Regions from separate parts of the Solibacillus sp. FSL W8-0372 genome, predicted to be linked through region 3. Evidence: riboswitches for the same ligand, from Rfam matches in the RefSeq annotation. Region 3 holds a riboswitch; each other region holds the start of a gene.
What was found. A riboswitch is a leader RNA that binds a small molecule or an ion and turns the genes downstream of it on or off. The one in region 3 is predicted to bind lysine.
Positions count from the first base shown of each region.

Region 1: another riboswitch for lysine. It lies ahead of MKY13_RS09035 (transporter substrate-binding domain-containing protein); the one in region 3 lies ahead of MKY13_RS13810 (aspartate kinase).
Region 2: another riboswitch for lysine. It lies ahead of MKY13_RS01250 (amino acid permease); the one in region 3 lies ahead of MKY13_RS13810 (aspartate kinase).

Region 1 is NZ_CP150204.1:1,835,540-1,838,794, reverse strand. Features, by position in the region: gene odhB (2-oxoglutarate dehydrogenase complex dihydrolipoyllysine-residue succinyltransferase) at 1-1,184, shown strand, start outside; lysine riboswitch at 1,324-1,509, shown strand; gene MKY13_RS09035 (transporter substrate-binding domain-containing protein) at 1,627-2,457, shown strand; gene MKY13_RS09030 (amino acid ABC transporter permease) at 2,573-3,255, shown strand, end outside.
Region 2 is NZ_CP150204.1:244,970-248,224, forward strand. Features, by position in the region: gene MKY13_RS01245 (MFS transporter) at 1-1,183, opposite strand, end outside; lysine riboswitch at 1,331-1,511, shown strand; gene MKY13_RS01250 (amino acid permease) at 1,606-3,063, shown strand.
Region 3 is NZ_CP150204.1:2,697,261-2,700,515, reverse strand. Features, by position in the region: gene uvrC (excinuclease ABC subunit UvrC) at 1-1,589, shown strand, start outside; lysine riboswitch at 1,624-1,802, shown strand; gene MKY13_RS13810 (aspartate kinase) at 1,895-3,127, shown strand; gene MKY13_RS13805 (YslB family protein) at 3,253-3,255, opposite strand, start outside.

The DNA.
Region 1 (3,255 bases), 860 kb from region 3:
GAGATCGCGTAGAAAAAGGCGAATTCATCGTAGAATTAGAAACAGATAAAGTAAACGCTGAAATCATCTCTGAAGAAGCAGGCGTATTAACTCAAATTTTAGCTGAAGAAGGCGATACTGTTTTAGTAGGACAAGTAATCGCAGTAGTTGAAGCTGGCGAAGGCGCAGCACCTGCACCTGCAGCAAAAGAGGAAGCACCAGCTCCTGCTGCACCTGCAAAAGAAGAAGCTCCTAAAGCAGCAGCAGCTCCAGCTCCAGTAGCAGTTGAAGAAACTTCAGGTGAGCGAGTAATTGCTTCACCAGCAGCTCGTAAACTAGCTCGTGAAAAAGGCATTGACTTAGCAGCGATCTCTCCAGTAGATCCTCAAGGTCGTGTACGTGTTCAAGATGTAGCAGCTCATGGCACAGCGCCGGCAGCACCTGCACAAGCAACTGCAGCTCCAGCTGGAAATGGTCCAATGATCTTCACTCCAGCAGGTGACACTGATCGTGTAACTGTTGAAAAAATGAGCCGTCGTCGTCAAACAATTGCAAAACGTTTATTAGAAGTTAAACAATCAACTGCAATGTTAACTACGTTCAACGAAATCGACATGACTAACATCATGGCTTTACGTAAACGTAAACAAGAACAATTCGTGAAAGATAACGACATTAAATTAGGTTTCATGTCATTCTTCACAAAAGCAGTAGTTGCAGCACTTAAAAAATATCCATACGTTAACGCTCAAATTAACGGTGATGAAATTCACTTAAACAATTTCTTCGATATCGGTATCGCTGTATCAACTGAAGAAGGTTTAGTAGTACCAGTAGTTCGTGATGCTAACGCTAAGAACTTTGCTGAAATCGAGAAAAACATCGCTGAATTAGCTGGTAAAGCACGCGACAAAAAATTAGGCTTAAACGACATGGCTGGTGGATCATTCACTATCACTAACGGTGGTGTATTCGGTTCATTAATGTCTACACCAATCATGAATGGTACTCAAGCTGGTATTTTAGGTATGCACTCTATCGTTAACCGTCCAGTAGCTGTTAACGGTGAAGTTCAAATTCGCCCAATGATGTATGTAGCATTATCTTACGACCACCGTATTATTGATGGTAAAGATTCTGTTGGTTTCTTAAAAACAGTTAAAGAAATGATCGAAAACCCAGAAGATTTATTATTAAATTCATAATTAAAACTTTGAAAGCTAATTCGTAATGTATATTGCGAATTAGCTTTTTTCCTTTAAATTTCAGAAAAATGAGTGTTGACGGAAAAGTTGGAATAATGTTAAACTTAAACTATTAATTTAATAACAAAACCTCACAGCTTAGTGAGGTAGAGGTGCGGTATTTAATAGTTTTGTATGGAGTCATTGAGCTGACAGTGAAGTATAAAAGAAGGAAATATCGCCGAAGTGTTGTTATAGCTCGATTTAACAGCGCTGGGTCTGTAATAAATAATTGCAGGACTGTCTCAATCTTCTTCCCGGATGATTGAGGTGTGCTATCTCATATTGGGAACTGTAGAGGATTTGGGCTAATCGTGAATGTAAACGACCTAAGGATATCCTTTTTGGTCGTTTTTTTTCATTTTTAAAAGCCTGAAATACATTTATTAAGGGGAGAGTTAACTTGAAAAAGAAACTATTAATGGTCATTACCGCAATGATGACAATATTTGTACTTGCAGCATGCGGTTCAGATGACGAAACAACAACTGGATCAGACAAGAAAGTATTGAAGGTTGGTATGGAAGCCGGTTATGCACCTTTTAACTGGTCGCAAAAGGGCGATTCAAACGGTGGCGTACCGATTGATGGTTCGAAAGAATATGCAGCAGGCTATGATGTAGAAATCGCGAAAAAAATCGCTGAAGGCTTAGATATGGAATTGAAAGTCGTTAAAACGGACTGGGATGGTTTAATTCCTTCTCTACAATCTGGAGCAATTGATTTAGTAATTGCAGGTATGTCGCCAATGCCAGATCGTATGGAAGCGATTGATTTCACAGAAAACTATTATACAAGCGATTATGTAATTGTCGTAAAAGAAGATGGTCCATATGCAAATGCAACATCATTATCTGATTTTTCAGGTGCTAAAATTACTGGTCAGCAAGCGACAACTCACTATGACGTAATCGACCAAATCGAAGGTGTAAACAAGCAGGTTGCAGCAACTGACTTTGGTGCAATGCGCGTGCAATTACAATCAGGTGCAATCGATGGCTACGTTTCTGAGCGTCCTGAAGGGATCTCTGCTGAAATGGCATTAAACAACATTAAGTATATCGTTCCAGAGCCAAACTTCGAAGCAGATGAAGCTTCAACAGCTGTAGCAGTAGGGCTGAAAAAGGGATCTGATTTACGTGAACAAATTAACAAAGTATTAGCTGAAATTTCGGAAGAAGAGCGTCAGCAATTAATGGAAGACGCAATTGCAAATCAACCAGCAGCACAATAATCGTGTTGCAATTATTGTTTAATGAAGGTTGTCTTGCCGGCAAACGGGAGACAACCTTTTTCTATTATCATTGCTTAATACATATATTAATAAGAAAGAATTGGAGGACAAGGCTATGGCATTTTTAGAATCATCATGGAACTTGTTTACGAACAACTGGGATTTATTCGTACGTGGAGCTTGGACTGCACTTCTATTAGCGATTATCGGAACAATTTGTGGAACACTTATCGGATTCTTTATCGGAATAATGCATACAATTCCACAACGTAAAAGGAACGTAAAAACGATTATTTTGAAAGTATTTAACTTTATTTTAACTTCATATGTTGAGATTTTCAGAGGGACACCAATGATGGTACAGGCGATGGTTGTGTTTTATGGTCTCGTATATTTAGGGATTGACATTGACCGCTTTCTTGCAGCATCTGTCGTTATAAGTTTAAATACTGGGGCATATATGGCTGAGTATGTACGTGGGGGTATTGTATCAATTGACAAAGGTCAATTTGAGGCAGCTCAGGCAATTGGCATGAATCATCTTCAAACGATGTTACATATTGTCATTCCACAAGTAGCACGCAATATATTACCTGCAACAGGCAACCAGTTCGTTATGAATATAAAAGATTCTTCCGTATTAAGTGTTATTTCCGTTGTGGAACTATTTTTCACAGCGAACTCGATTGCCGGAAGCAACTATAAATATATCGAAGCATTCTTTATTGCAACGGTATTGTACTTCATTATGACATTTACCGTAACAAGGTTCTTATTACTGTTTGAGAAGAAGATGGA
Region 2 (3,255 bases), 1.5 Mb from region 3:
TTGCGCTTATAAATGAAGCAAAGAATAATAAAACTGAAATTAAAATAAATAACAGTAGCGGCATGAACCAACTATTCGTCAAATCATGTACATAACCGAATAGAACAGGTCCGACTGCTGCAACTAAATAGCCGATTGATTGCGCAAAGCCGGAGAGCTCCGCTGCATCGTATGCAGTTTCTGTACGCAGTGAAAACAGCATCAATACTAAACCGAATGAAGCACCGCCTGCAAAACCTAAAAAGATCATCCATAATATCGCGAGGCTTGTCCATTCCATCAAAACACCCGTAAAGCCAATTAAATAACAAATCGTAAAGAAAATGACGATCGGACGCTGTGAAATGAGCTTCCCTGCGATAATTGGAATAACAAACGTCATCGGAATTTGCGCAAATTGCATAACAGACACCATCCAACCAGCCGCGGTAGCATCCAAACCTTGGCTTATAAAAATTTCCGGCAACCATGCAGAGGAGCAGTAGAATAAGAATGACTGGAAGCCCATTGCGCCTGCAACAGCCCAGGCGAGCGGTGATTTCCACATTTGGGTTTTCATTGTCTGTGATGCGGACATATGCAAGTCCACTTTAGGCGTTCGCAAAATCGGTATCCATATAGCTAATGTCAGAACACCTAAAACAATCGAAAAGCCTAAAGCTATTTGCCAGCCTGCATTTGTGGCAATCGGAAAACTAAAGCCGGCAGCAAGTCCGGAAGAAATATTCATCGATACGGAATACACCCCAGTTAACAAGCCGATATGCAGCGGGAATTTCCATTTGAAGTAACTCGGAATAAGAACATTCCCAAAAGCGATGGCAATCCCTATAAGAATTGTTCCTCCAATTAGAAGTGCTGTTTCACCTACTGAACGTAGTAAGACTCCGGTACAAAGTAAAATAACTGAATAAAATAAAGTCCATTCCATTCCCCATTTACGTGCGATGCGCGGTGCAAATGGTGAAACAATAGCAAACGCGACTAATGGAATAGTTGTTAAAAATCCTGCCAACACGTTTGAAATGCCGAGGCCATCCCGGATAAAGGAAATAATAGGACCTACTACAGTAATCGGTGTACGTAAAGTAGTAGCGAATAGGAATACAGCTACCATAAAAAAGAGAAGTGGTTTATTCGATAGTATTTTTTTGCTATTTTGGTTTATTTTTTGTTCATTCATCAATAAGGCTCCTTTTCCTGCAACAACGCCAATTAAATAGTTAGAATAATCTTAAAAAACAGAAAAATAGTAACGCGTTGCTATCAAAAAAATATTATGTTAGACTAATAATCATTATTTCAATTAAAGTAATTACCTCATGTAAATGTATGGGGTAGAGGTCGCAATCATTAAAATTAGTATAGCGGAGATTGAGAAGAATCTGTGAAGCTTTATGAAAGGAATGATTGCCGAAGTGTTATTTTTCTTCTTAAATATAACGCTGGGGCTGTCTCCGATAAGGAACAGAACTGTCACATGTGTAAGCATGTGTTGAGCTATCTTTCAAGTTTGATGAGGTGTAATTATAACCATCACAAAAACTTGTGGTGGTTTTTCTTTTTACACTTCACCAAACAAAACAAAAAGGGAGTTTTATAATCGTGAGTGAAATTAAAATAGATCAGCTCGGTAATAAAAACGAGTTAAAAAGAGGATTAAAAAGCCGCCATGTTACAATGATTTCGTTAGGCGGAACGATTGGTACAGGGCTATTTTTAGCATCAGGTGGTGCCATTGCACAGGCAGGTCCTGGCGGGGCATTGCTCGCATATGCATTAATCGGGGTTATGGTGTATTTCCTAATGACGTCATTAGGTGAAATGGCAGCTTATATGCCGACATCCGGTTCGTTTAGTACGTATGCAACGAAATTTGTAGACCCAGCATTAGGATTTGCGCTTGGTTGGAACTATTGGTACAACTGGGCAATTACAATTGCAGCGGAAATTGCGGCTGTTTCATTAATTATGAAATACTGGTTTCCGGACAGCTCGTCACTTGTATGGACGCTTTTATTTATCGCGGTCGTATTAACATTTAACTTATTATCTGTAAAAGCGTTTGGTGAAGCAGAATATTGGTTTGCGATGATTAAAGTCGCAACAGTTATTGTATTTATCATTGTCAGCTTTTTAATGATTTTCGGCATTTTAGGCGGGAATGATCCGGTCGGCTTCACGAATTTCTTTGCAGGAGATGCTCCGTTTAATGGCGGTTTCCTTGCACTATTCGGTATTTTCCTGGCAGCTGGTTTCTCATTCCAAGGGACGGAAATGCTAGGGGTAACAGCTGGGGAAACAGATGATCCAGGCAAAAACATTCCAAAAGCTGTACGTTCAGTATTCTGGCGTATTTTGCTGTTTTACATTTTCGCGATCGGTGCAATCGGACTACTTATTCCGTATACAGATTCACGCCTTTTATCAGAAGATATTGCAACAAGCCCATTTACATTAGTATTTGAAAACTTAGGTGTCGCATTTGCAGCATCTGTTATGAATGCGATTATTTTAACAGCAATGCTTTCTGCAGGGAACTCAGGTCTTTATGCAGCAAGTCGTATGCTTTATCAATTAGCAGTAGACGGAAAAGCACCGAAACTGTTTATGAAAGTAACGACGCGCGGCATTCCAATGTATGCACTTCTTGCTACATTGGCAGTAGGATCGCTCGCATTTTTAGCTTCATTCTTTGGCGATGGTGTCGTATATATTTGGTTATTAAACGCTTCAGGGATGTCCGGCTTTATCGCTTGGCTCGGTATTGCAATCAGTCATTACCGCTTCCGTCGTGCATATGTCGCACAAGGGAAGTCATTGAGCGATTTACCGTATGTATCGAAATTCTTCCCATTCGGTCCGCTATTTGCGTTTGCCCTATGTATGATTGTCGTACTTGGTCAAAACTATATGGCCTTTATGGGCGGGACAATTGACTGGTACGGAGTAGTCGTTTCATATATCGGCTTACCGTTATTTGCTTCATTATGGATTTTCTATAAAGTAAAACATAAAACAAAAATTGTCCCTTTAATGGACTGTGACTTATCAAATAAATAGTAATTAAAACGTAATGTGAGCATCAGCTTTCATTGCGTTTTTTTTGTGGAGTGAAACTGAATTGGGACATTAAGTCTTGCAAAGTGGCTAATATCTAAAGGAGAGTGTCTATTAAGTAAAGCCAAGTGTCTAAAATAACCATGAAGGGGGCGAATATATGTATTTGAGTGTCTATTATCACAAATGTAGTGA
Region 3 (3,255 bases):
CTTCAAGTGATCTCGAAGCGCTTATACTTGAACTGAATTTGATCAAATTACATGATCCGAAATATAATGTAAAGCTAACAGATGATAAAACATACCCTTATATAAAAATAACGAATGAACGTTACCCTCGAATAATAACGACAAGGAAAGTAAAAAAGGATAAGGCAAAATATTTTGGGCCTTATCCAAACGCGTATGCGGCCAATGAAACGCGGAAATTGCTCGATCGTTTATATCCACTTCGTAAATGTACACATCTGCCAAATCAAGTATGCCTGTATTATCATTTAGGGCAATGCTTAGCACCTTGTGTAAAAGAAATTGAAAAACAAGTATATGATGAAATGATAGGTGAAATTTCAAAGTTTTTAAACGGTGGTGTCGAAGAAATACAGAAAGATCTTCAGCAAAAAATGCTCGATGCAGCCGAAAAGCTGGAATTTGAACGGGCGAAGGAATTCCGGGATTTAATTGCACATATCGAGCAGGTTATGCAAAAGCAAAAAATCGTATCGGATGATTTAAGCAATCGGGATGTATTTGGCTATGCAGTCGAAAAAGGGTGGATGTGTGTACAAGTATTTTTTGTACGGCAAGGAAAATTAATTGAACGTGATGTATCGATTTTCCCTATATATAACGAGGCAGAAGAAGAATTTTTAACATTTGTCGGACGATTTTACGAGCAGCCACATCATTTACTGCCGAAAGAGATTTTTGTACCAAAGACGATTGATGGTACGATTTTGCAAAAGCTTTTAAACGTAAAGGTGCAGACACCAAAGCGCGGTACAAAAAAAGAGCTGGTCGATTTAGCTATGAAAAATGCCAATATTGCAATACATGGAAAATTCCAGTTAATTGAGCGTCAGGAAGAACGTACAGTAGGAGCTTGTGAAGCACTTGCCGAAGCTATGCAAATTCCATTACCACTTCGTATCGAAGCATTTGATAATAGTCATATGCATGGTGCTGATCCTGTTTCTGCAATGGTTGTGTTTGTAGACGGGAAGCCTGCAAAAAAGGAATACCGGAAATATAAAACACGAGAAGCCGCAAAACATGATGACTATGGGGCGATGCAAGAAGTCATTCGGCGCCGTTATACGCGGGTATTACGAGAAAGCTTGCCATTACCGGACTTAATCCTAATCGATGGAGGAAAAGGACAAATGGAGGTTGCAAGAGAAGTAATAGAAGATGAGCTAGGATTAATGATTCCAATAGCAGGTCTTGCAAAAGACGATAAGCATAACACATCCCAACTGTTATTTGGCGCTCCACCAGAAGTTGTACCTTTAAAACGGACAAGTGATGGTTTTTACTTATTGCAACGTATACAAGATGAGGTACACCGATTTGCCATTACATTTTTGCGTCAGCAACATCAGACGAATGCAATTACATCCGTTCTTGATGGCATTCCGGGTATAGGACCGAAACGTAAACAGCAACTTATGAAGCATTTTGGATCGGTAAAAAAAATTAGGGAAGCAACAGAGTTACAATTGCAAGAAGCCGGTGTTCCTGCCAAATTGGCAGAAGTAATTTATCGTCACTTTCACGAAGCATCATTGAATAAAGAATAATGTTGTGTTACTATAAAAGACAATTCAATAGTTAATAAACGATAGAGGTGCAGTATTTAAGAGTAAATTGCTCGAGGAAGAACAATTCCAGCGACAGCAATTGAAAGGGAATTCTGCCGAAGTGAAATACGTATTGTTCACGTGTTTTGCTGGTTTTGCATTTAAGAAATGTAAGATTGTCAGAACTTTATGTTCTGGAGAGCTATCCTGAAAAACATATAAACTTTTATTTGTATTGACGGCGACTTTCCATGAACATATGGAAGGTCGCTTTTTTGATGGAAAAAAATAAGGGGTGGAAGACATTGCAGACAGTTGTAGTAAAGTTTGGTGGACCAATGTTGGCAACAACAGAAAAAATAGTACAGGTAGCAAAAAAGGTGATAAAAGAGCAAGGTCGTGGCATAAACTTAGTCGTTGTCGTTTCTTCGATGACGTCCATTCGTCAAAATTTACGGCAATTTGCCTCGGAAATTACTCATGAACCGTCGAAGCGTGAAATGGATGCATTAATCTCTACGGGAGCGCAGATAACAAGCGTCCTTCTTGCTTTAGCAATTCAGGAGCATGGGGGAAAAGCAGTGTCACTTGCCGGTTGGCAGGCAGGTATCCAAACAAATGAAAAATATGGAAATGCCCGAATTGATTCTATAGTTAATAAGCGTTTTGAAAAACATTTTGAACTAGGAGAGATCGTTGTTGTATCAGGATTCCAAGGAATAACATACACAGACAACATTTCGACTTTGGGGAAAGGCGGTTCTGAAACTTCCGCCGTTGCATTAGCCATCGCCTTAAATGCGGAACGTGTTGATATTTATTCAACGGTAGAAGGCATTTATACGGCAGATCCGCAGCTAGTGGAGGATGCTACGAAATTATCTGTAATTTCATATGATGAAATGTTGGAGTTTTCCAATTTAGGTACCAAAATTTTGCATCCTCGAGCAGTTGAGCTTGCAAAAAATTACAATATGCCAATCGTTGTACGCTCAGCTACCGAAGACGTAGAAGGTACATTAATAAAAGGGGATGTAGACATGGAAAAAAATTTACTTGTGCGCGGGGTGGCATATGAATCTGATATTATTCGTTTAACGATCGGATATGATTCATATGAAACAGCGTCATTAGCCGAAGTATTTAGTGTTTTAGCGGAAAATGATATTAATGTTGATATTATTGTGCAGGCAGTTATTGACGGGATTAAGCCTACAATTTCTTTTACAATTTCAAAAGAAGAATTTGCTGATGCTTTACGTGTATTAGAGTCGAGTAAATTGTCACTTGGATTTAGTTTTGCAGATTTTGAAATCGGATTGGCTAAAGTATCGATTATTGGATCAGCAATGGCTTCAAACCCTGGAGTCGCAGCACGTATGTTTGCGCGTCTGGGACGTGAGCATATTCCGGTTAAAATGGTTAGCACATCTGAAATAAAAGTGTCGGTCGTTGTGCCACAAGAAGAAATGGTGCGCGCTGCCAATGCTTTGCATGAGGAATTTAATATAGCAATGAAAGAAGTTCCCGCTTCTTAAAATAAAGATACGAGACAGAGTGGAGAGTCTTTACTAGTGGTAATCAAGAATGATATAACTATATTTCTATGTTAAAGAAACTAAAAAACTGCTAGCTTTTAAAAAGCAGCAGTTTTTATTTACGCTCA